DNA from 3 places in the Paenibacillus vandeheii genome. Region 1 is predicted to be linked to each of the others. Evidence: a T-box and tRNA genes for the amino acid it is inferred to sense, from the RefSeq annotation. Region 1 holds a T-box; the other regions hold tRNA genes.

Evidence for each region. A T-box is a leader RNA that pairs with one kind of tRNA and senses whether it is charged. The one in region 1 lies ahead of leuS (leucine--tRNA ligase), so its partner is inferred to be a tRNA-Leu.
Region 2: it encodes a tRNA-Leu, which carries the amino acid that the T-box ahead of leuS (leucine--tRNA ligase) is inferred to sense. The anticodon was not compared.
Region 3: it encodes a tRNA-Leu, which carries the amino acid that the T-box ahead of leuS (leucine--tRNA ligase) is inferred to sense. The anticodon was not compared.

Annotation. Positions count from the first base shown of each region.
Region 1 is NZ_JAROCD010000001.1:265,615-276,011, reverse strand. It holds gene P5G61_RS01200 (ComEC/Rec2 family competence protein) at 1-2,556, opposite strand, end outside; gene P5G61_RS01195 (deoxycytidylate deaminase) at 2,660-3,181, opposite strand; gene P5G61_RS01190 (ComEA family DNA-binding protein) at 3,315-3,905, opposite strand; gene comER (late competence protein ComER) at 4,092-4,937, shown strand; gene leuS (leucine--tRNA ligase) at 4,918-7,362, opposite strand; T-box leader at 7,434-7,700, opposite strand; gene P5G61_RS01175 (class I SAM-dependent DNA methyltransferase) at 8,006-8,815, opposite strand; gene P5G61_RS01170 (CvfB family protein) at 8,916-9,821, opposite strand; gene rsfS (ribosome silencing factor) at 9,818-10,165, opposite strand; gene yqeK (bis(5'-nucleosyl)-tetraphosphatase (symmetrical) YqeK) at 10,188-10,397, opposite strand, start outside.
Region 2 is NZ_JAROCD010000003.1:201,804-212,200, reverse strand. It holds gene P5G61_RS06510 (helix-turn-helix domain-containing protein) at 456-1,052, shown strand; gene P5G61_RS06505 (sn-glycerol-1-phosphate dehydrogenase) at 1,720-2,874, opposite strand; gene P5G61_RS06500 (hypothetical protein) at 3,033-3,212, shown strand; tRNA gene P5G61_RS06495 (tRNA-Leu) at 3,260-3,343, opposite strand; gene P5G61_RS06490 (Gfo/Idh/MocA family protein) at 3,855-4,847, shown strand; gene P5G61_RS06485 (DoxX family protein) at 4,905-5,300, shown strand; gene P5G61_RS06480 (winged helix-turn-helix transcriptional regulator) at 5,497-5,856, shown strand; gene P5G61_RS06475 (sensor domain-containing diguanylate cyclase) at 5,931-7,547, opposite strand; gene P5G61_RS06470 (spermidine synthase) at 7,750-8,487, opposite strand; gene P5G61_RS06465 (LysR family transcriptional regulator) at 8,637-9,539, opposite strand; gene P5G61_RS06460 (SDR family oxidoreductase) at 9,684-10,397, opposite strand, start outside.
Region 3 is NZ_JAROCD010000001.1:440,119-450,515, reverse strand. It holds gene P5G61_RS01990 (insulinase family protein) at 1-2,201, opposite strand, end outside; gene P5G61_RS01985 (spore germination protein) at 2,558-4,255, shown strand; gene P5G61_RS01980 (GerAB/ArcD/ProY family transporter) at 4,252-5,352, shown strand; gene P5G61_RS01975 (Ger(x)C family spore germination protein) at 5,349-6,650, shown strand; gene P5G61_RS01970 (hypothetical protein) at 6,647-6,832, shown strand; gene P5G61_RS01965 (transporter suffix domain-containing protein) at 7,067-7,363, shown strand; gene P5G61_RS01960 (MarR family winged helix-turn-helix transcriptional regulator) at 7,353-7,784, shown strand; tRNA gene P5G61_RS01955 (tRNA-Leu) at 8,001-8,086, opposite strand; gene P5G61_RS01950 (general stress protein) at 8,334-8,783, opposite strand; gene P5G61_RS01945 (hypothetical protein) at 8,990-9,226, shown strand; gene P5G61_RS01940 (NucA/NucB deoxyribonuclease domain-containing protein) at 9,404-9,850, opposite strand; gene P5G61_RS01935 (sensor histidine kinase) at 9,993-10,397, opposite strand, start outside.

The sequences.
Region 1 (10,397 bases):
GGAAACATCTGCTAATGCAGCATCTACATCCTGCTGTCCAAACGAGGCTGCGAGCGATCCATCCTGAATCATATAGAGCAGATCCTGCTCGGCTGCAGCATCCATGTCTCCTGTGAACAATAGGGAGGCGCCTGCCATTTCTAGCATAAAGACAACCGAATCATGATTCTGATGTTCCGAAACGGGCAATCTTTCTCCTGTATCCATCGTTTTCTCCAGATCCGGATATATAAAATGTAATCTGGTCTCTCCATCCGGCGCGTAGGACATCCCTTGGCGAATGGCATATAACGGAATCTTCTTCTCAATAACTGTATCCAGCAATTTCTCAAAATTGGCCGTACCGCTGGTTGTCCCATTGAACATGAATCGTTCCACCGGAATTTGTTCGAGCACCGCCTGTAATCCCCCGGCATGATCCTGATCAGCATGGGTTACGATTACAGCGTCCAGCCGATGAATGCCTCGTTTTTTCAATAAAGGAACTACCACCTTGGCCCCTACTTCATATGGATCACGCCGTGTCTTCCAGGAGTGTTCGGACTTTCCAAACTGGACCGTGCCCCCACCATCGACCAAAATATGTTTTCCTCCGGGAGTTGTAATTAGTGTGCTGTCGCCTTGTCCAATATCCAAAAATTGCACCACTCCCGCACCCGCAGGCTGGGGCGTCTGGTATGCCCACCATAGTCCCGCTACAAAGCTGAGAGCCAATAGCCCACATAACCATTTGTGGAAGCTGTTCATCCGTTCACCAGAGTAAAAACCCGCCCCACGCGCAGCAAATGCACTGGTATATTCCGGCCAGGCAATGCTTGCACTTAATGTGGTCATTGAACCATGATTAGCTTCACGTCCACCTTTATTTAATCCTTGTGATGGTGATGATGCGTTAGACAACGCAGATAGCCCCAGAGCTGCTCTGGACGATCCTCCAGCATGCCGATGAACCAGAGGAGCCGTGTCCTCTTCTGTGCCCTGGGCAATAGGCTGTTCACCTGAGCCGCGATGAAGGGTACGCAAAAGCGCATAGAGAACAGCATAATATGCTGCAATCCACAGCAACGAAGGTGTAGCCCAGATCAGCACAAAGCCCGGCAAGCTGTTCATCCACTCCGTACTTGCAAAGGTCATTTTGTTCAGCAAAATAGCAATCCACGCCAACGGTTTAGCCAGAGGCATCCAAAGAAGCGATAAAATCAGGGCAACCGTTCCAAGCGGAAGCACAATCGCGCTAATCAAGGAGACTAGCAGGAAGTTTGCAACAAATGACAGCAGTGAAAACTGGTTGAAATATAGAATCGTTACCGGAAAAGAAATCAGCTGTGCCGTTACCGTCACAGAAGCTGTTGCCGCAAGTCCTTTGGGCCAACTGCTAAATAGTCGGTTAATCAGCGGCATATAGATCATCAGTCCGGCTGTTACCAGAAAGGATAGTTGGAAGCTCACACTTAATAAAAAATACGGGTTCCACCACATCATCAACAACGCTGCTGCACTAATCATCTGCAACCCATCCCTGGCAAGCCCGCGCCGCGTCATATACAAACCAATCATCGACATAATTCCTGCACGAATCACCGACGGTGCACCCCCGGACAACAGTACGTATGCTGGTATTAGCAGCAACACAATGGTGAGCGATGTTTCCCGGGTTAACCTAAGCCAGGATAAAAGGAGCAGCAACGATGCCACATATACCGCGACATGCGTTCCGGAGATCGCCAAGATATGAGTTAAACCAAGCTGTGAAAACTGACCATATGTATCTGGATCGATATCTTTAGACATCCCGATAATCAGACCTTTCATATATCCAGCATGAGGTTCGGGGAATAACTGTTCTACCGCTGCGCCGAGCTTATGTCTGACCACGTCATTCCACCGGAGAATATTGAGTTTCCCCAGCCCTTCAGGGGGAATGTTCATTACCGAGCTGGCACCCTTCACTTTAAACAACCAATGGATATGAAGAGTCCTTAAGTAATTTCGATAGTCAAATCCGCCAAAGTTTCTGGCTTCGCCGGGAAGCGCAAGCGAACCCGTCAACGTTATCGTATCCCCTCGCTTCCAGCCTGTTGCTACCTGCTGTTCTTCTTCCTCAGCCAGACGAACTTGGACCATCAGACGTTCTCTCAAGTTAGGCTCAGTTTGCGTTTCCGACGCTGGTGCCGATGTTGTATCGGATTGTGGAAGCATGGAGGTAATCTGCATTTGAAAATCGGCCCGATCCCCATCTATGCGTACATCCGACATCAGGGTTCCTTCAAATGTAGTTGCATAACCATCCAAATCCTCGGCAGCCGTATGTGTGATCTCGGGCAGACTGCTCCGATTCCGCGTATCATTCCATTCCCAGTGCACAGCACCGCCGAGGAGTGCTCCGATCAGTAACAAGATGGGCCAACCGCGTATATCAATCATTCGTAGCAACAACGGCAGACAAACAAGCGCGCCAATCATTCCTATGAACAGGGACCAGCCTGATAATGCACATGCCATCCCGCTACCGCATAACCAGCAGACGGTAAATACCAGTAAAGGTCTGCCTTTCATTACTTTGCCTCCTTCTTTTCACGCGTATGAACGCAGAAAAACCCCCGGCAGCTGATACAGCAACCGGAGGTTCTTCCCCGCTAATTTGAATATTGTAGTTGTTCTAGTCACTTACCGTCATCATCGTCTCACGCGGAGGCTGGTAATTTTCCAGTCGGCGAAACGTAATGCCTTTTTGCTTCATCATGTCCGTAACCTTGCCTGTATCCTTCGGATATGGGCGATGAAATACGATTTCTGTAATGCCGCTATTCGCGAGCATATTGGAGCACGTCCAGCAAGGTTCATCCGTAACATATACAGAAGAGCCTTCGCGGTCAATGCGATCAGTGAACAAAAGCAAATTCTGCTCCGCATGAATGGTACGAATACAGCGTTGCTTTTTGACCATTTCCTCCTGACCGTCGGTTACCACCAGCTCATATTCTTCCGAGATCATGCACCCTGCTTCAGAGCAGTCCGGAACTCCCATGGGCGCACCATTATAAGCTGTTCCAAGCAGTTTCTTCCCCTGAACAAGTACGGCGCCAACATGACGGCGTGAACAGCGGGAACGGGTTGAGACCATATAGGCGATGTCCATAAAATACGTATCCCAGTCTTTGCGTACGTCTGTTGTACTCATAACCGTTTCCCTCCCGTCCGATAAAAGCTGAACCCATATAGATGTCATCCAGACACCCAGCGTACAGAAACCTTTCGATTGCTGTAATGTCATTTCAAATCCAACTTATATCGTAATATTTAATATATTGTTACTACCTGATCTGCACATAAGGAGCCATTTTCTCCAGCATCTTCATTCCGATTCCTTTCACTTTGGTCAGGTCGCTGACTTTGGTAAAAGGTCCATGAGAATTACGATAATCAATAATGGCTTGCGCCTTTTTCTCCCCAATTCCAGGGAGGTCCATAAGCTTGGCTACCGGAGCTGTATTGACATCAACTTTACCATTGTCAACAGCTTCATTGCCGACCAATGCCTGATTATTGTCTGGTGAAACCACAGGTACATCTGATTTCGTTTCTGCCACACCTATAGAGACATCCGTTTGGTTGTTGCCTGCAACGCTCTGATTAGCTACCTTTTCCGTCGTGGCATTAATCTGGTTCGTCTCTGTGGAGGCCTCTGCAGTTGAAGGTTTCTGATCTGCATCGGGAGCCTTCGTTTGTTCCTGAACCAAAGTAGCCGACTGTACAGCAGAGGTTTCCTGCTCTATCGTCGGCTTCTCGGTGGCGAGCTGCATAGGTTCCCAGCCTGAAGGTGGCTGTTCACTTTTGCCCGACCATAATATCAATATACATCCAACCACCGCAGCAGCAATGGTCAATCCCTTGTTCCATCTCATGTCTTCCACACCTCTCCCTGGATTCAAAATAAATCTATTCTGAACACGGGCGGTGCTTCCGAACCGTTGGACTTGCCTCGTAAACCAAGCTGTACTTTTTTCATGTCATGTCAAGCAGGTCCTGACGCATACACTAGAGGGAAAGAACTGCGCCATTACCGTAAAGCATGAAAGGAGGCCTGAACAATGAAGGTTGGATTTATCGGAACCGGCAGCATGGGTAGCCTGCTGATCTATGCCTTGATTCAATCCGGTGCACTTGAGCCACGGCAGATCGCCGCCAGCAATCGAACCCCTTCCAAAGTACGGCAGCTAGCCCTCCGTTACCCTGGTCTGCATGAATCACAGAGCAACCGGGAAACCGTCATCCGCAGCAATATCGTCTTTCTATGCGTAAAGCCACTTGAATTCAAACATGTCATTGACGACATCCTGCCTGTCGTGAATCCCAATCATATAATCGTCTCGATCACCAGTCCCGTGCAGCTGCGCCATCTGGAATCTGCACTTCCTTGCAAAGTCTCCAAAGTTATCCCCAGTGTTACGCACCAGGTCGGCAGCGGAGCGTCCCTGTGTATACACGGTGAGCGAATGACTACCGAAGACCGCGCTTTGCTGGAAGGGCTGCTCAGTCATATCGGCAGACCCTATCAAGTGGATGAAGCCTGTACCCGGATCACATCCGACTTCTCCAGCTGCGGACCTGCATTCATATCGTTCTTTCTGGAGCAATGGATCGAGAGTGCTGTCAAGCTCACAGATATCAAACGAGCCGATGCCTGCGCTCTTGCTGGCGAGATGCTCCTGGGAACAGGCAAGCTGCTCACAGAAGGAGGATATACCCCGCAAGAACTTCAGGCTCGCGTGGCTGTACCTGGCGGCATCACCGCACAGGCACTTGCCCTGCTGAAGGTGAGTCTAGATGGTGTTTTTGACAGCCTGATCCAGACGACTCATGACAAATATGATGAAGATTTATTGAAGCTGGATGAGCAGTTCAAAGCCGGTGAGATTAACCGGCAACAATATTAACGAGTTTGCCTGGAACGGCAATGACCTTGCGAACGGTCTTGCCTTCCAGTGCCTGTTTCACAGGTGCCAGTTCCATTGTAAAGTCCTGCATACCCTGTGCGTCCAGGTCCTTAGCGATCGTAGCACGAGTTACAATTTTGCCATTCACTTGAACAACAATCTCCACTTCGGCATCCACCGTCATGGACTCATCATACTCAGGCCAAGCTACATAAGAGATTCCACCTTCATGACCGAGACGGCTCCACAGCTCCTCTGCCATATGTGGTGCCAGTGGTGACAGCAACTGTACAAAGTTCTCCATCGCTTCACGTGACAGCGTATCTGCTTTGTATGCATCGTTGATGAAAATCATCAACTGGCTGATTGCTGTGTTGAAACGCAGATGTTCCATATCCTCTGTAACCTTTTTGATGGTTTTGTGAGCCGTCCGTTTGAACTCATCGGTACCACCATCTGCTGTAATCTTGTCATTGATTGCACCTGTATCTTCATTGATGAACAGACGCCATACACGTGACAGGAAGCGGTGCATACCCTCAACCCCGTTAGCGTTCCACGGTTTTGTAGCCTCCAAAGGCCCCATGAACATTTCATACAGACGCAATGTGTCTGCACCAAATTCATTGACGATCTCATCCGGGTTAATAACATTACCACGGGATTTACTCATCTTCTCGTTGTTGGTTCCCAGGATCATACCTTGGTTGACCAATTTGTGGAATGGCTCTTTGGTATGCACCACACCCAGATCATACAGCACTTTATGCCAGAAACGAGCGTACAGCAAGTGAAGCACCGCGTGCTCCGCTCCACCAATGTACAGATCAACGGGCAGCCACTGCTGCTGTTTCTCCTGAGAGATCAGTTCCTTGTCATTATGTGGATCGATAAAGCGCAGGTAATACCAGCAGCTACCGGCCCATTGTGGCATCGTGTTCGTCTCGCGACGTGCTTTCATTCCTGTTTCCGGATCTATGGTGTTAACCCATTCCGTAACATTTGCCAGCGGTGATTCTCCAGTACCCGAAGGTTTGATCTGGTCAATATCCGGCAGCAGCAAAGGCAGTTGATCTTCCGGCACTGTCTTCATCGTTCCGTCTTCCAGATGCAGAATCGGGATTGGCTCACCCCAGTAACGCTGACGGCTGAACAACCAGTCACGCAGACGATAGGTCGTTTTGCCTTGTCCCTTACCGTTCTCTTCCAACCAGGCAATCATCTTCGCAATCGCTTCTTCGTTGTTTAATCCGTTCAGGAAATCGGAGTTCACATGCGGTCCGTCTCCAGAATAAGCTTCTTGGGTTACGTCGCCACCCTGTACAACCTCGATGATGTCCAGACCAAACTGTTTCGCAAACTCCCAGTCACGAGTGTCATGCCCCGGAACGGCCATGATTGCCCCTGTGCCGTAACCAGCCAGAACATAATCGGCGATCCAGATCGGTACCTTCGCTCCGTTTACCGGATTGATTGCGTAAGTTCCTGTGAACACACCTGATTTGTCTTTAGCCAAGTCGGTGCGTTCCAGATCACTCTTGCGAGCAGCCTGTTCCTGATATGCCTTGATTGCTTCACGCTGTTCTGGGGTTGTAATGACATCCACCAGCTCATGCTCAGGTGCCATTACAGCATAACTTGCGCCAAACAACGTATCTGCACGTGTCGTAAACACCTTGATAACTTCTTCATGACCCTCAATGGCAAAAGTAACTTCTGCCCCGGTCGATTTGCCGATCCAGTTGCGCTGCATATCCTTGATGCTCTCCGACCAGTCCAGCTCCTCCAGATCTTCCAGCAAACGCTCTGCATATTCCGTAATTCTCAATACCCATTGGCGCATTGGTTTACGAACGACCGGATGTCCACCACGCTCACTCTTGCCGTCAATAACCTCTTCGTTCGCCAGTACCGTACCCAAAGCTTCGCACCAGTTAACAGGTACTTCATCAACATAAGCCAGGCCTTTATTGTACAACTGGATAAAGATCCATTGCGTCCATTTGTAATATTCAGGGTCAGTTGTGCTGATCTCCCGATCCCAGTCATAGGAGAAACCGAGTGATTTGATCTGACGACGGAAATTATCAATGTTGCGGAAGGTGATATCACGCGGATGCTCACCCGTATCCAATGCATGCTGCTCGGCAGGCAGGCCGAAAGCGTCCCAACCCATTGGATGCAGTACATTAAAGCCGCGCATACGTTTGAAACGGGATACGATATCCGTTGCCGTGTATCCTTCCGGGTGACCTACGTGCAGGCCTGAGCCGGATGGATACGGAAACATATCCAGTGCGTAAAACTTCGGTTTAGAAGGGTCCTCACCCGTTTTAAACGTTTTATTGTCATCCCAGTATTGCTGCCAACTTTTTTCCATAACTTGTGGCTTATAGCCGTGTTTTGGCTGTTGATTCTCGCTCATCTATTGTTCCTCCTCTGGTTATTCACATTTATTGCAACAAAAAAACCTCAGCATCCCGTAGCGTTTGCAGCGCTAGGGACGAGAGGTTGAATTCCCGTGGTACCACCCTAGTTAGCGGACGATCGTGCTTCGTCATCCACTCCCTTTGGACCTGTAACGGCGGTTAACCGATGCGGATTTCCATTCCTGAACACGAGTGTTGCTTCGTCGGTTGCAAGATGGTGTAATCACCGCATTTCTCCAAGGCGAGTTCGTGAAATACTGTCAACCGACTTGCACCAACCGTCGGCTCTCTGTCATGTACAGGACTCACTACTGATCCTTATCATCGAAATATGTATACGATATGATCGGGAACATTATATAAAAAAGAAGCATTAAAGTCAATATTACACTGTTTGTTGACTATAAACAATGCCATGCATGAGTATACACATCAAGACGACCGGAATCGCTTGATTCCTTCTTCCAGGTTATCCATCGTTCACTGAATGTGTTCCTTGTTATTGTATTGACGATAAGGACACTTGATTCCCTCTCAGCATCAGATCAAAGTAGAGTTCATATAAACTTCTTCTTTTCCGTTCACTATCTGTTGTAACAAAACTGCCCCTATGTATCATAAGGACAGTTCTTTAGTTACCTATTTCACAGCTACATAGAACAGACGCTGTGCGCCTTCTCCCGCTTCTTTCCACTCAAAATCAGCATACACACGCACATCTCTGAAACCAGCCTTCGTGAGCTCCAGCTTCATCCAGTCTGGATCGTATGCACGCTGAACATGAACCTCTTCAAACCGCTGGTACATATCCTTGCCGCTCTCAGCAGCACGCGAAAAGATACTCAGATGATGCTCGATCTCACACCGATCATGATCCATATCACAGGTCCAAATATACGACACGGAGCGTTCATCCAACACAAAAGGTTGCTCCTCTTCGTATCGAATAAGGGTATTCGGATGATGTACATCGAACAGGAAAGTCCCCTCCGGCTTCAGCATCTCGTAAGTACGCTGAAATGTACGGACAACATCTTCTTTTTCAAGCAAATAATTCACGCAATCACAGAACGATATCACCGAGTCCACGGGCTCCGGTACTCTCCAGTCCCGCATATCTTGCTGCACCCAGCGGACGCTGCCCTCCCGATATAAGCGGTGACCTTGAGGTGTAGCCTCCATTTTACTGCGTGCAACAGACAACATGTCCGCTGACAGGTCAATGCCTGTAACTTCGAAGCCGGAGTTGACCAGGGGGATCGTAATTGAACCGGTACCGCAGCCCAGTTCAGCCACACTTTTCGGCATGCCATGCCGTTCCCAAGCCGTTCTCGCAAACCTTATCCAGTCCGGATAAGGCATATCCTCCATTAATTCATCGTACACATAGGCAAATTTCCGGTAAGACATGTCAGGCACCGCACTTTCAATTTCATTTTCGAAGCTCATTTGAACAAAAGAAAAAGCAGGGGCGTCCGGAGTTCACCCAGCCTTGCCCTGCCTTTACGTTTGGATTCAAGCACATGCTTGATCCATGATAGCTGTTTGCTTACTTGTCCTCGTTCTGATCCTGGGGTACAGACTCTGTCAGATAGGTCCAGTTTTCCTTTTGAGTGACCAGACCGTCCTTCATCAGTTTGCCCAAGGCACGCTTGAAAGCAGATTTACTGATGCCAAAACGCTCCTTGATAATGTCCGGCGGGGTAGCATCCGAATAAGGCATGCCGCCCGTAGGGCGCTCTTTCATGAAAGCGAGCAGTTTGTCCGCATCTTCATTGCGACCCACCTCTTTGAGAGGGGACATCGCCAGATTGACACGTCCGTCTTCACGTACCATGGTTACCCGGCATTTCACCTTTTCACCAAGACGCAGCATACGATTTCGCTCCGAGGAATGAATCATGCCGATCGCGCCAAATCCGAGCACACCACCGTCAACAAGTACAAAAGTCCCCATCTGAAGTGGCTTGTACACTGTTGCTTCAACCCATTCGTTCACCCAAGAGGTTGGCGCATGGAAAGACAATGGCGCAAGCTCACGTTCCCCAGCCAATTTTGCCCGCAAACGTCCTTGCTTGTCATGCTCCATAAGAACAAAAACTTCATCCCCTACATGGGGACGCAATTCTTCCAACTCAGGCAATTCACGAATCGGGAGCAGCAATTGCCGTCCAAGCCCCATTTCGAGGAAACAGCCGAGGCGTGGATGAATATCAGCCACAACCAGTCGTCCCATTTCACCGAGTGTGAGATATGGTTTTTTCATGGTTGCCGCGAGACGATCTTCCGTATCAAAGAACAGAAAGACCTCCAGCATTTCACCAATTTTAACGTCCCGTGTAAGCTCCGTATAGTGAAGCAGTACATCTTCCGATCCTGTCGTCAAAAAGTAGCCAAACGGAGACACTTCACGTGAAACCGGCAAATTGACAACTGTTCCTGCGATCAAACTCATACCGTTTCCACCACTTTGGCATCAGACCACAGTCGTTCAATGTTGTAATACTCACGCTCGTCGCGGTGGAAGATATGAACAACCACATCACCCATATCCATCAATACCCAACGCGCAGAATCCATGCCTTCGATGCCTTTGATATTCACTCCGGCTGCATGTGCCTGTTTGCGAATTTCTGTTGCAATCGCTTGTACCTGTGTATCGGAATTCCCGTGACAGATAACAAAATAATCCGCTACAAGCGAGATGTTAATCAGATCCAGCGCTACAATGTTGGATGCCTTTTTATCGTCAGCGGCAGCAACCGCCATATTCATAAGTTCTTTCGATGATACTGTCATGAACCAACCTCCATAATTTAATCTATAATTGTGCAATCAAGTCATTTCGCGACAACATGGTCAAAGGATAAATGACACGGCGCTGCGAGATCAGCAAGCTGATCGTCGAGTCAAAACCGGCAATTAAACCCTCTTCCAGACTATGTTCAGCCTGTTCACGGATATGATCCACTCCCGGGAAGTCTCTCCCAGACTCAATATAATCCGCCAGACATACCACTTTATCCAGCAG
Region 2 (10,397 bases), on a different contig from region 1:
GATTCACGTTTCTCACCTCTCCCTCTCATTTGATCTCTATACAAGATATGTAAGAGTAAGAGATTTTGACAGGCCACACGCCTGGCTGAACAAGCGGATTTCTAATTTCAGATTTGTGCACATTGGAAATGGGTTCCTTTAACGGAAATCGAATATTTATGGGTAAATCAGGGAAATAAACCGCATCATATCAACAAAAAATAGATAAAAGTACTATAGTCACACTAATAGGTAATTAGACTCATTTTATTTTTATTGATTATCTATTTGAGCCCTTAAATTTAGTGAAACATTGTAATCTAGGAATATACTAGGATGTGAATTACGTCTGTTCTAGTTCATAATTCCTCCTTTGGAGCGGATTCACGCATCCGCTCATTTGAAACAGGTGCACCCGGCACTTGAAAGTACCCCCATACTTATTGTAGTATTTGGTTAAAAAAATCGGAGGAAATATGCCTAATCAACCAGAACAACATTCCATCCAGGCGTGGTCTCTGATCAACCGTAAATATTTGGGAAAAGGCGTCCGTGTTAAACGATTCCGAAAACCGACACGCTGTCAAATCCGCAACCGTGTTCTTCTTGCCGTGCTGATGGCCAATGATATCAAGTTGTCCCAGCTCGCCGAAGATCTATCCATCTCTTCACGCAGCGTCAGCGCGTGGGTGTATGAAGGACGGATACCCGGCAGTACCAATTTGGACAAGGCATGTCAATTGCTCGGCTACCCGCGTCACATTCTTTTTAATGAAGAAGTGGTACGCAAAAGCCCTGTCATTTGTCAGCCCGAGCCTTCCCGTTTCATGAAGCGTACGGTGACCCGTTCTCCGGTTAGCAACCGTATTCTGACAGGCTTGTGTATGGTCCATGATTTGTCGGTGACAGATGTCAGCCACTGGATCGGGGTTCACCCCGGCACTTTCCGCAAATGGCTGCATCAGGGAACGCTGCCTTCTGCTGCGTTTCAGGAACAAGCGGAACAGTTTTTCCGCATCCCGAAAACTATTTTGTTCGCAGATGTCATCTTGAAAGATCGCCACAATAACTAAATTAGCGAACAACCAAAAGGCTCTGTCCTCCCTCATGGGAAAGACAGAGCCTTTTTAAGGTATAAGTTTCATCGTACATGTGATATTAGATCACCATTTCTCTAGTCATGTGCACTCAGCATCATCTCTCCAGGTCGATAAGTGGCCCTCCTGCCCTTTAACCACCTTTGGTTGCATCATCCTCCGCCCCCTCGTCACTCCCTTCCCTGCGCCCATACAGCTCGCTCTCTGAACGAGGCAAAACTCTATCTCTTCAAGAACGGCTACATCTCCCTATGTATACTTTAGAGGCACTTACAAACCACTCCATTAAAACATGGCGTATTTAAAAGAATAGAACTTCATGGCCGGCTTTACATTCACGTTATATTTGTACGAACACATTAATTTTAGCGTTGTTATAAAAAGTAAAAAAAGCCTGTTCCCCAAAGGAGATAGGCTATAATTCATACATGAATCCGGCTTGTATAACGTTTGTTCCACCTCCTTAATCCCTTGACTGACCAAGCTTTCTCAGTAACTCATTAGGATATGTTGCTTTCGAATCAAACATAATTACCTTTATTATAAACATCAACACTATTTTGTCTCATACATTACATTTTTTATTCTATATTTGTACGTACAACTAATAACGCAAAACAACACTGGTTATATCTCTCCAACCTTATTTCGTACCCACGTTAAGAATCTCGTTGATATATTTCAGGCCTGTATAACGATCCCGAAGCAAATGAGCTGTGGTGAACGCATGTTCCACCATCTCCATGGATATCCCCAGTTGTTCAGTTGTTGTAGGGCCGCCCACCTGCTCTAGCCAAGCAGTAAGCTGGGATGAATCAGGCAGATTATTGTATACACGGAAAACCGGCTCGTCGGATTGTTGTGCAAGATCTTTGTATTTTACCGCAAGCAGGGCACAGGCGACACCCACCTTGGCACCATGCAAAACAGGCCTGTGCCCTGCATCCATCAGATCCATCTCCCACCGATGGGACACGTGATGTTCACCACCAGATGCAGGACGGGAATGATCAATGATCAGCATGGAAATGCCGGAAGCAATCAGCGCATCCATTAATACAGTCACACCATCGGCCCGCCCTTCGGCGATACCTTGTACATGCTCCACACAGGTCATTAGTGCCTCTTCTGTCATGCGATAAGCTACTGGACAGAATGGCTCCCCACCCAGATCCCTGGAAACCACCCAGTCCGCCAGTGATGTATACTTTCCAAGCATATCCCCGAATCCGGCGGCATTCATCTCTTGCGGAGCCTGCTCCAAAATATCGATGTCCGCGAATATAGCTTCAGGCGGCACGGTCTGGAAAGTCTGTTTGACGCCGCTTACAATAAGAGGTGCACCTGCCGAGGTAAATCCGTCAACCGAAGCTGCTGTCGGTACGGACAGAAAGGGCTTGTTCATTTTGGAACAAACAAATCGTACCAGATCATGAATGGTCCCTGAACCAACAGCAATGATCGCCTGACTTCCCTTTTTCACACCCAGCAATACCTGCACAATTCCCGCCTCGTCGGCGATCACGTCCCCTGATCTGTTCTCTGGCATGCATATCTCATCCACATGAACGCCCGCTTCTTGAATGTTCTTTAGCACTTGGTATCCTGCTGCCGGTCCCGTATATCGATCATAAACAACGGTCACATGTCTGTACCCTTGCTCGGATAAATAGCCAGGTAATTGCCGGATCGCTCCATGCTCCAAATAAACCTGCATTTGCACCAGGCGGTGATAATGCCCACAAGTACAATTCTGCGCTTCTTCGTTCCATGCTGCAATTCGCTCGTTCATATTCATTCGCTCTTACCTCCCTTAAGAAATATCATGCATAATCACACGGATAAAACCACAAAATGAAAAAAGGAAATAAAATGTGAGTATTTTCCTGATCACACTTTACTTCCTGTTTTAAAAATTTGCAAATCCTAAACTCACATTCCCAAGCAGGTGAACCTATGAAATTAACCAAAGAAATAGGGATTTCTCTCGGATTTCTCGCCGGAACGACATTTGGCAGCGGCATCGCTTTTCTGTTTCGCTTTCAAGCGTATGAAGTCATGGCCAGTGTTGCGCTCTTCGGTATTGCTGGAGCGATCGCAGGACTATATGTGCAACAATTGAAATTCAATAAATAAAAAAACTCGCGAATTGCCTAGAGCAATTTCGCGAGTTTTTTCTTTGATGCGGTCGAGAGGACTCGAACCTCCACGGGGGTTAGCCCACACGGACCTGAACCGTGCGCGTCTGCCAATTCCGCCACGACCGCATAATATGTATCTTCTCATCATGGATGAAAAGCATTCCGGTCAAGCAATAGCTTGTTTTACCGTAATTAAGAGTATACATACTTTAAAATAAGTTTGCAACATCTTTTTTCCAAGCTTCAACAAATAGGACATATGTCCTTTTTTAACATATGCAAACTCCCTATCGTAGATATTAGCAGATCAGGTGTCCCGCAGGGCACGCTATACCTTGCTCAGAAAAGGGGAGTTGGCACGAATCTCAAGAACACAACGCATCGAAGTATTGAAGAAGGACAACGCAGCATTCACTGGACCAAAATGCTTATGCCCCTGCTCGGCGAATTAAAATGGCAGTTTGCCAAAGATCAGCCTTTCGCCATATCTTGTACAGCAACGCCAACATCTCATCCTCGGAACACAGCCGGTTCCTCACAGCGTTAACCATACCATCGCCGGTCAGATGCTGAAGCATTTAAACTACAAGATCTAATCATGGTGAATGGTGATATGAATTTAAAGGAGAGATCCCATATGAAAAAAGCAAAGCTTTGTTTTATCGGTGCAGGTTTTCATGCATCCACAAATATATATCCTTCTGCTGTTGAAGCAGGAGCAGAGATTCAGGCCATTGCTACGCGCAGTATTGAACGTTCCAAGGCAGCACTCCTTCGTTTTGGGAGCAACGGGAAAGCTTATGACAATACTCAGCTGATGTTGCAGAATGAAGACTGTGATGGCGTTGTAGTTGTGGCGCAACCAGAGGATCAGACAGCTCTTGCCCTTGAATGCATCCGGGCTGGCAAAAATGTATATGTGGATAAGCCTCTCGGATGGAACGCTGCGGAGGCCGCTGCTGTGGCTGAGGCAGCCCAAAAGGCAGGTGTGGTTGTCATGGTTGGATTTATGAAACGTTATGCTCCGGTCTACATAAAACTTAAGGAACTGATTGATGGCGGATCATTGGGCAGAGCACGTTCTTTCCATATGAAGTTCGCTGTAGACAGCACACCATTCTGCAAGGATGAGGAACAATTTATGAAACTCGCTGCCATTCATATGGTTGATCTGATGCGTTTTCTGTTCGGGGAAGCCGTTCAGGTTACAGGCACGACGGTTAAGGACGGAGAACATATTAACCAGAGCATTTCCCTTAAATTTGATCAGGGTGTGGTGGGCAGTGTCTACTTTGCAGGCATGAGTGCATGGTCACGCGAGAGCGAAAGTGTACTCGTCACCTTTGACGACGGATTTGCGTTAGCAGATGAAATTAACACACTCACGGTTCATCCATCCCGTACAGGAAAAAACCTTCCCTGGAAATCCCTTGAGGAGCAGGATACTGTTTTCACCCCTTCCGGCTCACCCATGTCAGGGGCTTATCGCGACCTCTACTTACGAGGATTTGTAGGTGAGATGGCTCATTTCATGGAATGCTGTCAGAACAAGTCTGTTCCACATTCCAGTGGCAAGGATAATATTGAAACCATGGCGTTATGTGATACCATTCTGGCGTCACTTATCTGACGTTTATACGATACAAGACGAATCCGTTTTATATGACCAGAGAAGAGGAAAAAGTACATGTTAGACACCGGATTACTTATTATTCGACTTGTTATTGGTTTCATTATGATGGGTCATGCATGCAAGAAACTGTTTGGTTGGTTTGGTGGAGAGGGCATATCAGGAACTGCCGAATTTTTCGGAGCGATGGGTCTGAAGCCTGCGAGAGTTATGGCGGTCTTTGGAGGACTCATTGAATTAATCGGGGGATTTCTGTTTGGAGCAGGTCTCTGGACTGGTGTTGCTGCCATTTTGCTCATGATTCCTATGGTTGTTGCCATAGCGAAAGTTCATGCAGGTAAGGGACTTTGGAATCTGAACGGAGGATTCGAATACAATCTGGTTATACTCGGATCGTTGATCGGTGTTGCACTTGCGGGTGCAGGGGCATACTCCCTGGACCATTTGATATAATCAGCCTTTCATCCCCTAACCCTGGTTTCGCTAGCACGAAGCCAGGGTTCTTTGTTGTCTGGACATCATGCTGAGCCATGGGGTTTATAATCCAAGAGAGAAGTGATATGCTCATAGATGAATGATACGTACATTTATGTGATGTAGTACTCCAATAGATACCATAAATAACCACCACGATGGAGGTGCAATTATAATGAAAAAGAAAACCATTGATGAGTGTCCCACTCCTTATGGCTGTGCCGTCGAAGTCACGCTTAGTGTCATCGGAGGCAAATGGAAAGGTGCGATTCTATATCACCTATTCTCTGGTTCGTTAAGATTCAACGAGATCCGAAAATTATTTCCAGATATCACCCAAAGGATGCTAACTCTCCAGTTAAGAGAGTTGGAAAGCAGCGGAATTGTTCACAGGGAAATCTATCCTCAAGTTCCGCCCAAAGTGGAATATTCGCTTACACCGTTTGGAGAAACGCTCCAGCCGATTATTTACAGCATGCGAGACTGGGGAGAACAGTATACGAATGAAGTCCTGGCCAGATCTCAAGAAGTCTAAACAAAAGACAAAAGAAGCTATCCCTTTCTCAGATGGGATTAGCTTCTTTTATTTTGATATGAGGAACCGTAACCTTATTTGATGACCGTTTGGATTGTAATGGTACGATTACGCCCCTCTTCTTTGGCTTGATATAACGCATTGTCCGCCAAATGGAACAACTCTGTGGCTGTTGTAGAATGCAACGGATATTCGGCAATACCTGCCGAAATCGTTACAGAACGATCAATAGGCAGTACGATCTGTTCCACGGATACTCGAATATTCTCGGCAATCTGATACGCTGTTTTGGATTCGGTATGTCGTAATAACACAACAAACTCCTCGCCGCCAAACCGGGAACATACATCCTGCGTCCGAACAGACAATTTAATGATATTCGCAATATGCTTCAGAACCTGATCCCCCGCATGATGCCCATACGTATCGTTTATGGATTTGAAGCGGTCAATATCCAGGACCACAATGGAGAAAGGAACTTCTTCATCAATCCAGTGCTGAATAACTTCTTCAAATGTTCTGCGATTGGTCATTCCAGTTAATACATCCGTTCTGGCATCATACGTAAGCTGATCCTTCTGCTTTCGAAAATTCGCCAATGTACTCAGCACGGTGCGCGTTAACAGATCAGCTTCCCTGTTCCAATGCGGCTTCATTACAGGCAAATCTACTTTGCCCTGATCCACTTGGTTAACCAGATCGGCAAGGTATACAAATGGACTGGCCAGCTTGCGTGCTACACGAATAACGATAAGCGTCAGAATGATGAATGGCACTGAGGTGTACAAGAGCAGCATGCGAATATGTTGATTCAGCTGATCGTATACCATCTGGGTTGGAGATACAACAACAACTCCCCAATCGGTTGTCGGCACCTTATAATAACCTGCGAGTGAATCCACACCAGCCAGATTCTTGTATTGTTCTTTACCATTCTGTCCGTTTAGCAATTTCTGCACAACTTGATTTTCGCTTAGATTTTCACCGATTCTTTCCGTATCGGGGTGAAATAGCAATGTTCCTTTGGCATCAACAATAAAAAAATAAGAACCATTACTAGTCTTGAGCTGGCTGCCAAATGACAGGTTCAAGATATTGTTTTCCTGCAGATAGATGCTCCCGCTAATCAAACCTTTAAATTCACCTGATGGACTGAAGATCGGTTCACTCACAAAAACGGTTCTTCGTTCCGAATAAGGCGCGCGGTACGCTTCAGAGATATAGGAAGCTCTGGATTTGAACGCTTTTTTGGCTGCATCCGAAGTAATAGGCTGTCCGAGGCTTTTTTCCAAATAGGGAGATGAACCCCGAATGATTCCCGATTCATCTACCAGAGAAACCGAATTGAAATAATTACTGCTGTTTCGAATCAAATCCAGTGTGGAATCCAGTCTATTGGCGTCTGCATAATCCATTTCCGGAAAATAATTGGCTGAATACTTCAAACTGCCCTGCATGGATTGAAACAACGAGTCCAGTGTTTGGCTCATTTGCACGGCACTTGAATAATTCAGTGAGAGTGTATTATTAATCAGCGACTGCTTCTGGGATGTATAAGATGAAATAAACATAATGGTCAATGTCATCAAAACGGCAATGGTGACCAACCCACTCAACAGAGCGGTAAGGCTTATTTTTTTGAACTCCCTTACTCTTCTTCTTAATCTGGGTGTTTTATTCTCTGCGATCATTATTGCTTCCCCCGGTTTTTCATGAAAAGGCATATTCCCTCTATTTTATACGAAAGTTGTTAAGAAGAAATAAATAGTTTATGAAATTCGAATAAATACATAGGAAGATTGACAATTTAATGACAATTGAGTACATAAAATGGATAGCATGATCGTACTTTCTTCGCAATCATACTGGACTGTATTCGAGATTAAGATTATATCAATCTACAATAACATATCCCTCTCCAGGCTGTTGTTCTACAAACCCAGCCATATGACGCGATTGAAATGAGATGGGTTCGTCACAACCCACCAAGATGCGGTTTTGGACTTCATCAGTTGTTTCAGCTGGCAATGCAAATGAGCGCGTATAAGCGAAGTGTTCCTGTAACGTGGTATGAATTGCATTCACCAACCTGTCATTGCCCGCACGTCCGAATACATTCAGCAGTACGATACCACCCGAATGCAATTTGTCTTTTAACATCGTGAAAAATGAGCTTGAAGTGAACTGTGCAGGAGTTCCTGTAGCCGTAAACGCATCCACAATAATATAATTGTAGGAGCCCGAGGCTTCCCGCTCCAATAGTTCACGACCGTCACCAACCAGCACATCAACTCCACTATATCCAAAGAAGGTTTTGCTGAGTTCAACGACTTCCGCATCGAGTTCGGCAACTTTTACCTGACGCTTAGACAGGTAGGTTGATAAGGTTCCAATGCCGTGTCCCACCACAAAAACCGATTCATAATCAGGATTATTTCGTTCCATCAGGTGAGCCATCGCTCTCGGATACTCCAGCACCATTCGGGATGGTTCGTCCAGATCCATGGCGCCCTGAACAGCTGCGTTTGAGAACTCCAGCACACGAAACCGGCCCTTTTCCCCATAAAGCCTGGAAGTATCATATATCGTCAACTCATGCTGTTCACTCTTATTTCGGTATAAAACTCGCACTGACCGTTCTCCCTTCGTACCTTTACGCAATGATAATAAGCATATTCCTATATTATACGGGAAGATAATACTGTACCCTAGACCTGAATGATATAAAAACAATAAAAAAACCGGCTCCGATGGAACGGAAACGGTTTGCTCCTGACTATTCAGGATTGAATCGCCTCATGCAGAGCCTGAACATACTCCATGCCCAGATTGGAAAGCGAAGCATTTTTGTGGCTGATCCAACCGACATTGATGGTCTCTTCACACTCCAGCGGGACAGGGATGATCTCGTTCCCATTCAGATCGGCACTTAGCACACCTGTCGAGATGGTATATCCATTCAAACCAATTAGTAGATTAAACAGCGTGGCCCGGTCGTTAACCTGTATACTTTTGGGATGAGAAAGTGTGCTTAGGATCTCCTCTGAAAAATGGAAGGAGTTATACTCCCCCTGGTCAAAGGACAGGTATGGATAATCCTGAAGCTGTTCAATGGCAACCGACTCCTGTTTCGCGAGCGGATTTTGTACACTGATAAAGATATGCGGCTTGGCAACAAACAGACTGTTGAATACCAGACCCGCATCCTTGAGCAGCTTGTTAATAACCTTTGAATTGAATTCATTCAGATAAAGAATGCCGATCTCGCTGCGCAAACTCTTGACATCCTGGATGATCTCATACGTTTTCGTTTCCCGCAGAGCCAGTTCATATTCATCCTGCCCATATTGCTGTACCAGCTTCACGAATGCATTCACCGCAAAAGCATAGTGCTGTGTGGAGACGGAGAAATGTTGCGGAGACGGCTTAGCATTCAAATAACGATTCTCCAGCAATTCGGCCTGCTCTACCACCTGACGTGCATAGCTTAGAAATTCCACGCCTTCTTTGGACAAGGTAATCCCTTTATTTGTACGTTCAAAAATAGTAATTCGCAGCTCCTGCTCCAGATCCCGAATGGCATTCGACAGGCTGGGCTGGGAAATAAACAGCCGCTTGGCGGCTTCATTCATCGAGCCACGCGTGGCGACTTCAATCACATATTTTAGCTGTTGCAGCGTCAATGCATTATTCCCCTCTCTGTGGTGCGTTACTTTGATCATTACTATACCATATTGCAATCCAGACGAGCTCTCTTTCAGAGCACAAAAAGACGTCCCCAATCCGTATACACGGTTGGGAACATCTCTCAAGTCCGTCAGCGACGTTTAAGACATGCTTGCTGTGGGTCTCACCACAATTTCATTCACATCCACCTCAGCTGGCTGGCTGATCGCATACAGTATGCTCTGAGCAATAGCCGTGGCCGGGATGGAAATGCGCCGATATTCCTTCATAAACTCGCGTGCTTCATCATCAGAGATCGATTCGGCAAGTTCGGATTCAGTCACACCCGGCGATACAAGGGTCACGCGGATATCTCCGCCTACTTCCAGTCGCAGACCTTCCGAGATCGCACGGACTGCATACTTTGTTGCACAATATACCGAGGCCGTTGGTGTCACAGCATAAGCTCCGATAGAGGCGATATTAATAAACTGACCGGAGCCCTGTTTTCTCATAACTGGCAGACCAGCTGCAATGCCGTGCAGAACACCGCGAATGTTAACATCAATCATCCGGTTCCACTCGTCCACTTTTAATGCTTCTAGTGGCGAAAGCGGCATGACCCCGGCATTATTTATAATCACATCCAAGCGTCCAAACCGAGTGAGCGCCAACTCAACGATCGTTTGCATTTCTTCCAGCTGTGTAACCTCAAGTGTATGATACTCCACCGATCCACCTTCTGATCGAATAGACGACGCCAGCGCCTTTAGCCGATCCTCCCGTCTTGCACCAATGACAACATGAGCCCCCTGCTCTGCCAACACACGCGCCGTTGCCTCCCCGATTCCGCTGCTTGCACCGGTAATCACAAC
Region 3 (10,397 bases), 170 kb from region 1:
AAAATAAAGCCTGTCAGCGATTGAAGGCTGGTCGACAGCTCTTCTTTTCTTGCCTCAAAGTTCGCCTGAAGATCCTCCAGCCACTGGTAAAAGGCGATGCCGCTAACGGCTTCCCTGAAGTTGGCAACAGCCGAGTGTTTAGAGGTAGAGCGGCCAATTCCCGCTGAGTGCCCTCCGCTGATCAGATTGCGCTGCAGGTTGCCCTTCAATTGGGCGATAATTTCGTATAAACGCTTCGAATCATCAAATTTGGATGTAAACACAATTTCTTTGATCATGTCAAAAGCAAATCCAAGCTTGTCATACAGCACTTTGGCGTTGAATTCATAGGTAGCCTTGAAATCATGGTGATCATGCGCGTTTGCATACGTACCAATGCCACTATGAATGCCCCCGGAATGAATGTGAATTTCATTCGACAATTCATTAAACGAGTAATTTTGAGTGTCGACGTAACCCAGCACACTTTTCAACAATCCAACATAGGGCAGCAAACGCCGTGGGACTTCCTTAATATCAAACAACAGGCGGAGATAACCGATCCCATTGGTATAGATGTTGTGATGCAGAACGGTTGTCCCTTCAACCTGGTTTACCGTCTGATACAGGGTGGAAGCTTTTGGTTCAATATCCTCTATCGACAACGTCGGAATCACCTGCTGTTGCTCCTTGGTTGAAGGTGCATTCTGGTACTCGGCGAGAGCCTCGGTTCTCTGAATGAGCTGCTGAATTTCTTCCTGACTCAGTCCTGCCTGAACCGATTTCAGATGTGCTTTCAGTGCTTCCTCTTTACGGGCGTTCAACCCTTTATCCGGCGTGACTGCGACAAAAGAAGTATGCGTATTGTGCAGTAAATACGTCTCAATCAACTTTTCGAAGTAACCCTCATTCATCTTCGTTCTCAGCTCGGCAAATACGTCATTCGCTTCCAAATGAGTAAATGGAGCTTCCACATCATACAGCCAGCTTTGCAATGAGGAGAAACCGTAGATTAGCCCTTTGGGCATTCTTCCATAATCCGCTTCCCGGTGATTGAACTCATAGGAATTAATGCCTGCGAGCAGCGCTTTTGGATCGAAGCCATCCTTCACAACACGTTCAAGCACCTCTTTTACAGTCCCCAGAAAATCTTCTTTGCTCGCCAGATTGCTCTTCTTCAATCCAACGGTGAACACAGGCTGATACAAGCTGTCATCATACGTGCCATATACATCCTTCGCAATGCCCTTATCCAGCAGAGCCTGCTTCAGAACCGCTCCCGGAGCGTTAAGCAGTGCGTACAGCAAAATCTGAAAAGAGATATTCAATTCCTTGTCCAGACTTGTTCCAATGACCGCATTATAGGTCAAAAAGCTGTTGTCCACTTCCGATTCGGTACTTCCGGCAGAATATGTCTTGACGGCATCCACTCTTTCTCCGAATGCAGGCTGGAGCTGAATGGCAGAATCAATCTCGATTCGATCATATTCGCTCAGATAGTTCTCATCCAGCCACTGCAACTTCTCTTCCATATCCATATCCCCGTATAAATAAATGAAGCTGTTGGACGGATGATAATATCTGGAGTGGAAATCCAGCAATCCTTGATACGTCAGATCGGGAATGGCATCGGGAAATCCGCCTGATTCACAGGAATACGTGGTATCCGGGAACAGTGAATTCAGAACTTCTCTGCGTACAATCCGTTCCGGTGAAGAAAATGCACCCTTCATTTCGTTATATACAACACCGTTATAGGTTAACTCATCTTCAGCTGAGGTCAGGTTGTAATTCCAACCCTCCTGTAGAAATATTTTTTCATTATCATAAATATTGGTGTGCAGTACCGCATCCAGATAAATATCCATCAGGTTATGGAAATCATGATCATTCCGGCTTGCAATCGGATAGATCGTTTTATCGGGATAGGTCATCGCATTCAGAAATGTATTAAGTGAACCCTTCAGCAATTCAACAAAGGAATCCTTGGCCGGAAATTTCTTGGAACCACAAAGTACGGAATGTTCCAGAATGTGAGCTACACCTGTATTGTCTTCTGGAGGAGTACGGAAACCGATACTGAACACTTTATTATCATCCTGATTAGATAAGAGTACAATTTTGGCACCGGATTTCTGATGTTCCAGGAGATACGCATCTGATTTCAACTCTTCGATTCTGCGTTCCTGCAGCACCTTATAGGGCTTAAGCTGTTTCAACATGGGTCGAGTCCTCCGTCCATAAAATTGTTTATTTTGATATGCAACCTTAAGTTCTTCAAGTTCAGAGATAAAGGTAATTTATGCCTATGGATATTATACACCATCGTTGCATGTCTTCCTAACGGGCAGCCATAGGCGTCTTCTGATATGTATTATGAACCCCACCATAAAATAATCGCTGACACGAAAAAGATTTTCATTGTAATGAAAAATCTTTTTTTGCCCTTTCAACAGACGTGAGATACAAATTCTAACCCTCAACGCCGCATAAATATGAAATTGGGAAGAGACACTACAATTACCAATATATAATCATACTGCGAGCGCTGACTCGCTTTTCCCAGGAGATGAGACAGATGAGTGGCTGGAAAAAATTCAAAAAATACGTGATCGCTGATTTGTCGGAGGGCCCCAACTCTGATCAAACCTTCTCCCTTGGACACTGGAATACTGAAAACAAAGGAGAACCGAGTCAGCCCTCATCGCAGGATGAGCACGTAGAAATGCCTCAGGCCCAACCATGGAGTAGTGATAAAAAAGCTCCTTCGCTGTCTTTGGTTATGAAAGAGAATATAGATTGGCTGAGCAAACAGTTTTCTTATCCTCAGAGCAGTGGTTTAATTTTCCACCCTGTTGCGATTGGCTCTCCGGACACTGAGGGTATGGTCATCTTTATGGAAAGTCAGGTGGATGCACGGTTGCTCTATGAGACCGTTATTCATCCTTTGTTGAGAGCGAATCTATCTATGGACCAGCCAATGAAGATCGAAACGCTGGAGAACGAAATTTTGACGAACTGCAAACAGAATGCGACCTCTTCTCTTGAACATATCGTGCAAGACATTCTAAAGGGTTCAGCTATCGTCATGGTAAACGGACTAGATGAAGCGGTAATCGTGGACGTTAAAGACGGAAATGAACGAAGCCTGGAGAATCCCAAAACGGAAAATGTAATCCTCGGTTCCCAGGTTGGATTCACGGAAAATATACAAACCAATCTGTCCTTAATCAAAAGACGTCTGCAAACGCCCGATCTGATGGTTGAATCGGGTGTGGTCGGTACGATCTCCCGCACCTCCATTTCGATCGTTTATCTGCAATCTATCGCCAATCCATCCCTTGTCAATGAAGTACGCAGACGTATCGCTAACGTTAAAATGGATTACATCGGCGACAGCGGGATGTTGGAGCAATGGATTGAGGACAGACCCAATTCCATCTATCCCGGGATGTTAAGTACAGAAAGACCGGACCGTGCTACCAGTCAAATTGTGGATGGCTATGTATGCATTCTGGTGGATAACTCTCCTTTTGCACTCATTGTGCCTAGTCAGTTCCCCTTGTTTCTGCAAACGGCCGAAGACAGCAATCTTCGCTGGCAATACAGCTCTTTTCTTCGGATAATCCGGGTGGTTGGGTTTTTCCTTTCGTTGTATTTGCCCGCATTATTTGTTGCTATTGCGAATTTCCATCAGGAGATGATACCAACTACACTTGTGCTCGCAATTGCAAGTACACGGGAATCCATTCCGCTGCCCGTCGCCGCCGAAGCCTTCCTTCTGGAAGCGATGTTCGAGCTGATTCGGGAAGCAGGTGTACGTATTCCAAGTGTGATCGGTCCGACCATAGGCATTGTCGGAGCGTTGATTTTGGGACAAGCTGCTGTTCAGGCCAACATTGTAAGTCCAATCATGGTTATTATCACGGCGGCGACGGCACTTGCCTCCTACACCATTCCCAACTATAACATGCAATTCGCAACCCGAATCCTCAGGTTTGTTTATTTGGCCTGTGCTTCGTTTATGGGGTTGATTGGCATTCTGTTGCTGTCGATGATTCTATGGACTGACTGGATTGCCACCAACCGATTCGGAGTACCCAGCTTGTCTCCAATTACACCTAAGCATCCGGGTGATAACTCCCTGCTCCGTAATCCATGGCATCACCAGACTCGCAGACCTGCTTCACTGCGCCCTCAAAAGAAAAACAAGATGGGAGAACCAGAGGCTATAACTCCACCCTCTCCTTCCGGAGAAGAAGGAGGTCCTTCGTGAAAAAAAATTATATTGGTGTGTATGAAGCGGCATCCATCGGGATCATTTTCATCATCACCAAAATCTTTTTGCCATTTCAAAGATCACTTGCCGAACTCGGGGGGACTGCGGCATGGATCATTGTTCTGATTGGGGCTGCTCTCTGTCCGCTGACATGGTGGGCAATCCGGGGGGTGCTGCAAAATGCTACTGAGGGCTCTACGCTGATCGAAGCGACGGAAGAAATCTGGGGCTCGCTGATCGGTACGTTACTGAATATCATCTATTTCTGCTTCTTTTTCATGATTACCTTCCTGGTTCTGCGTGAATTTTCGGAACTGCTCACTTCCGATATTTTGCCACGGACACCGATTAACATTATTCAAGTCTCGCTGCTAATCTCGATTGCCTTTATGGCCCATTCAGGCATTGAGGCGATTGGACGCTTATGCTGGATCGCCATCTTACTGATTGTAGGTGGTGTAGTTATTGTACTCATGGGCGGATTAATGACCCATTCGGAAGTCAATGCGCTATCTCCCTTCTGGGGAACGGGACGAGCAGAGGTGTTCAAATTCGGGATTATCAAAAGTTCATTATTTTCGGAAATGCTTGTCTTTGGATTCCTTCTGCCCCGATTGCGCAAAAAACAGGAATGGGGACAGGCCGCGTGGTGGTGCATTTTGATTTCTTCAATCATGCTATTCGGCACCACCATTGTATATCTGTTTGTTTTCCCATATCCCACAGCGATCAGGCTTAATGTTCCAATGTTTGAAGTGAGCCGTTTAATTATTTTTGGGCGATGGATTCAGCGTCTGGAGAGTCTGTTCCTTATTGCATGGCTAATTAGCGCCGTGATCAAGCTCGCCATCGGATTATATTGTGCTGCTGCGACATTATCCCAGGTTTTGAAGTTGACGAAGGTCAAGCCGCTTATTTTCCCGCTGTCTCTCCTGGTGTATGCCTTTGCCTTACTACCTACCAGTGAAATGAGAGCCGTCGCCTGGGACGGAAAGTTTCTGCGCACTTACGGGTCAATCATCTCTATAGGCCTGCCTATGATTACATGGTTGGTCGGCATAATTAAAATGAAAATGAGGAGGCGCCCAACATGACACGATTGCAGTCCATCTGCAAGTGCTCCCTCCTCCTTATCTTAATTTTTCCGCTGCTGACGGGGTGTTGGGACCGACTGGACCCGGAAAACATGGCATTCATTATGGCTGTAGGCGTCGATACCGGTCCAAGGAACGATTATATCTATACTTTTGCCGTCGCCATGCCGAAGTCAAGCAGCAGCTCAAGCAGCGAAAGCAAATCTGAATCCAAAAATATCGTCAATGTTTTTTCTCAAGAGGGTTCAAGCCTGTCTTCCGCAATGTTAACAAGTCAAAGCTATGTAGCCCGAAGGCTGACCCTCATCCATTCCAAGGCATTCATCCTGGGAGACGGCGTTGCCCGTCAGGGCGTTATGCCCATCCTTGGTGAGGTTGTGCGTAATTCAGAATTCAGGCGGACAGTCAATGTCATTACAACAAAAGGTCGGGCCGATACCTACATCCAGAATATTAAACCTATAATGGAGGATGATATTGATCTGTGGTTTGAGCTTGAGATGGACCCCCATAATACAGGAGCCATCACGCCCAAGCGTTCCCGCTTCCACGATTTTGTCCTGGATGTTGAACAACCCGGAACTGGAGGCACAACAATCCTATCAGCGGAACGTCCTGATGTAGAGAAAGGTACCCTGAAGTGGGACAAGGAAGAGTCGTCTTCATCGAACTCCAAAGGAGAGCCTCCAATCACGAGTAATACCTATGCCGGTGATCTTCCCAGAAAAGGAGAATCCCCCATTGATTTTTTTGGAAGTGCAGTATATAAGGGGCAAAAGCTGGCCGGTTATCTTACTGGGCTGGAGACCAAAACGCTCAATATTCTGCGTGGGGAGTTCGAGGAAACCGTTATGGAATTTCATGATCCAGTTGATCCGAAATACAATCTGACGATCAGTATGGATGCGCTGAAAAAAAACCCGCTTACTTTGACACGGAAAGATGACCAAATCAACATCTCCCTGTCTCCCCATATGGTTGGGGAGTTGATAGGCTCCATGTCCAAGGTAGACTACACGTTGCCCCAAAATATTAAGCTGTTAGAAGATTCGGTTCAGGAACAACTGACATCCATGGCTTCGGAACTTCTAAATAAAACACTCTATAAATGGAATGTGGATTGTATCCATATTGGAAACCGCCTCCGGGCGACTTTCCCCACACTTCAGGAGTGGTACGCTTATAAATGGCGAGAACATATCAAAGAAACGAAATACCATTTGAATATTCGTTTTCACATGAAAAGGCATGGAGATCAGGTCAGTCCTGCCGTTGAAGGAGATGAAATAACAAAATGACGGTTGTAATTGTAAAACTCTCTATATTAGGCGTGATTTCCTTGTGGGCAAGCCTCTATATTGGAAGTCTGGCTCCAAGACTCTGGAAACAAAAGAACTACAGGGGCGCAGCAGGTACAGCCATACTGGCGGGATTGACTATGATTCTGCCGGTGGCTTTTACACTGATGAGGAACAATTAAACACTCTCTCCGTTAAGAGAAATGGGTTACGATATATTTGGATGCTGTATCAAAAAAAGATCCTGTGTGATTGGGAAAATCACACAGGACCTTTTTATGTTTTGGCATACATCTCTTCATGCGACTAGCTTATTAGGATGATCAAATTGAATGTATTTTAAAGTCTTGTAATCAACAAGGCTTCGATATACAATTTAGTTAAGTTAACTAAATTAAATTAATGGAGGCTTTACATTGAAAAAAGAGAACGTTTCAAACGGAGATAAGAAAAAGAAACCATTCCTTTTTAAACTTGGAATAGCACTTTTAATCCTTTATCCTATACTATGGGCATTTGCAGCTATTGTGCCCTTTACCCCATTCCCAATTCACATAAAGACCACTGTTATTACAGCATGTATAGTAGTGGGAGAAATCTTTTTTCTGATAGGTGCTGCCTTTGTTGGCAAAGAAGTGGTGACCAAATATAAAAGTAAGCTTAACCCCAAAAATTGGAGAAGAAAAGGTGATAAACAAAAAGATGAAAAATGAAAACCTGCCTGAGGAAATTAATCAAACACTTGAAGAACTATGGCTGTTACTTGAAACAAAAGAAAGAGCTTATACGAATTTTCAATTAAATAATCAGCAATATACGTTATTAACAATAATTATTCGGCATCCATCATCCACTCCTACAGAGTTAGCAGAAAAATTGAATATTACCAAAAGTGCCATCAGCCAACAGTTGGTAAAACTTGAAATGGAAGATTATATTTATAGAAAACAACATCCTGAAGATAAGCGTACATTTTCAGTTGAATTAGGCGAAAAAGGGCTGCTTTACAAAAAAGAAATTGAAAAATTCATGCAGCAGATTTCCGAAAAATATTATGCGAGTTTAACACACGAAGAATTAACAAACTTTTTATCCGCACTTCAAAAGCTAACAAAAGTAATTGATAAACTCTAGTGATTAGGTAAATTTAACTATCGTTCGTTTATTTCCTTTAATAAAAACTCCTCTTCAGAACTTGTGGTTAGACAAGCACTGAAAAGGAGTATGATCGTCAGGGTTCTGTGTGTTGGAAAGTGATTCCCAGACATACAGAACCTTTAGCTTTTGACGAAAGCTTTATTCAAGGGTAATAAGTAAAAAAACCTTGATTTCTCAAGGTTTTCACTGTAATGCCGAGGACCGGGATCGAACCGGTACGGTAGTCACCTACCGCAGGATTTTAAGTCCTGTGCGTCTGCCAATTCCGCCACCCCGGCATATGTATGTATTGCTTCATCACTTCAGGCGACAAGAAATATCTTACCATGAAATTTATAACATTGCAACACCTTAACAACAAATAATCTAAAAAAAATGAAACAGGCACTGCCAGCGTTAGCGAGCAGTGCCTAGAAAGTTCGAGTTGCGGTCCCGAACTTTCTATAAACCATCTATATTAAGGGAGGTGTAAAATAAGAATACCTCCCCAACATTAAAGAAACCTAAAATCAGGCTTAAATTAAACTAAAAAAGAAGAATAGGGGCAATTCGGTCGGCCTCTTCCTCACTGCATTCTACAATTACCAGGATATGCCCCTGCAACAGCCAATCTTCATAGTAATTAGCATCTTCTTCCGAGACCCCTGCTTCTGTCAGGGTAAGCACCAGATCATCCGTCTCACTTCCGATCTCGTTGCCTGCAAGTTTGCGTACAGCTTTCCCAATGGACATCGTCTGATCCATCCGTTTGCCCAGACCAGCGAGTACCCCTTTGAATACCCCTAAAGCGCCATCAGTTCCTGCACCCTTCAGAGGCATAGGTAAACCCGTCTTCTCACTTACCACTTCTAAATTGACCTGTTCCTTGGCTACCGCCCCCAAATATTTATCTGCTATGCCTTCCTCTTTCAGTTTATTCAGCATCATAATGGCTTCATTCTCTGTGCGTACAAGTCCAATCAGCAATTGTGTCATTTCCGTGCCCCTCCTTTTACCCTTATATAACCCTGGTTGCTTCTTCAAAAACGGATAGAATAAAATAAGTCCTTTCACCTATGTAAAATATAATTTCTGATCTGGAAATCTATACCTAGTTCTGATAGACTAGATAATGAAGACAAATTAACCATTGAAATTATTGACATATCGAATTACTATTCCATAACCAGGAGCAATGACATATGAAAAAAGAGGTAGAAATTGCCATTCGGCGCAAACAACAGATCATCGTCCGTAATACAAGCGGTCAAACGGTAACTGGATTTCCAGAGCGTACAGCCGACGAGTCCATTCTGTCCTTACGGACAGTCCACGGAAGCCTGTGGATTCCATTCGACGAAGTAGAGCAAGTCACACGGTTGTTAAGCATCCGCTCTCATCATTTAAGTGGAATGCAGTTATCTACGGCTGATCTGTAAACAAGGAATAAGCACTTCATGTATTTATACGTGAACAAGACGTGTTTATTTCGCTCTTCATACCATAAAACCAGACGCCTAGACGTCTGGTTTTATTTTTGTCCTACATTTTATGCCTCACTTTTTCAAAGCCAGGGCATTTCTGTAACAATTACTTTCTTATTCATCGTCTGACGTTTATTTCACCACAAACTTTACTCGTGTTCCATCCGGATATGTACTTAGTTGGTTTCCCACCCATGACCCTGCACCACGATTATCTTTGGGACTAATATATTGGATATCCGCATCTGCTCCGCCTTCCGCACACATCGCCATGGGCCATTCATCCCGATCTTTCCCCTTTTTGACTGGAACACCTTTGAGGGACAAATCCCGATTACCCTCAGCCCCACCGCGATCAATGGTGCAAACATCCGAATGACCTGCCTTGATCGCCGTCTTGATATGATTGGCCGTTTCGGGATAACGCTCGGCAGGGAATGTGATGGTATGATCCACACTCCGGTCGCTTCCCCCGAATTGGGACGGTATATCCAGTGGCCATTCTCCCCCAACCCATGCATACAGGGCGACGATTAACATTGCCACTAACGTCAATATCTGCTTTTTAAATCGTTGCATGCCCTTGTTCTTTCTCCTTCTGCGCCTTTTACTCATGCTGCTTCTCCCCCATTCAACACTTGCATTATACCAGAACGCCAGTTCGCTAAACAATATATAAGCACAAAAAAACAGCCGGTATCTCCCGGCTGTTCTGCACAGACTATCCCACGTTAGGAATCGCCCGTTGTCGAAGTAAGGGTACGGTAACCTCAAACTTCGTCCCTTTTCCCTCGATACTTTCCACCGAAATTTGACCACTCATCAACTCGAGCAGCTCTTTGCAGATGGTGAGTCCAAGTCCACTCCCGCCAAATTTGCGTGCATGAGAGACGTCCGCCTGCGTGAAGGCTTCGAACAATTGATTGATTTTATGTTCCGGAATGCCAATTCCCGTGTCATGTACATTGAATACTAGGATAACGGTATCCCCTCGCCGCTCCTGTACATCCATCTGTATGTGCACTTCACCTTGTTCCGTAAATTTAATGGCGTTACTGAGCAGGTTATCCAGCACTTGCCGGAGACGCAGAGGATCACCCGTGAGTACGTCAGGAATAGTCAGATC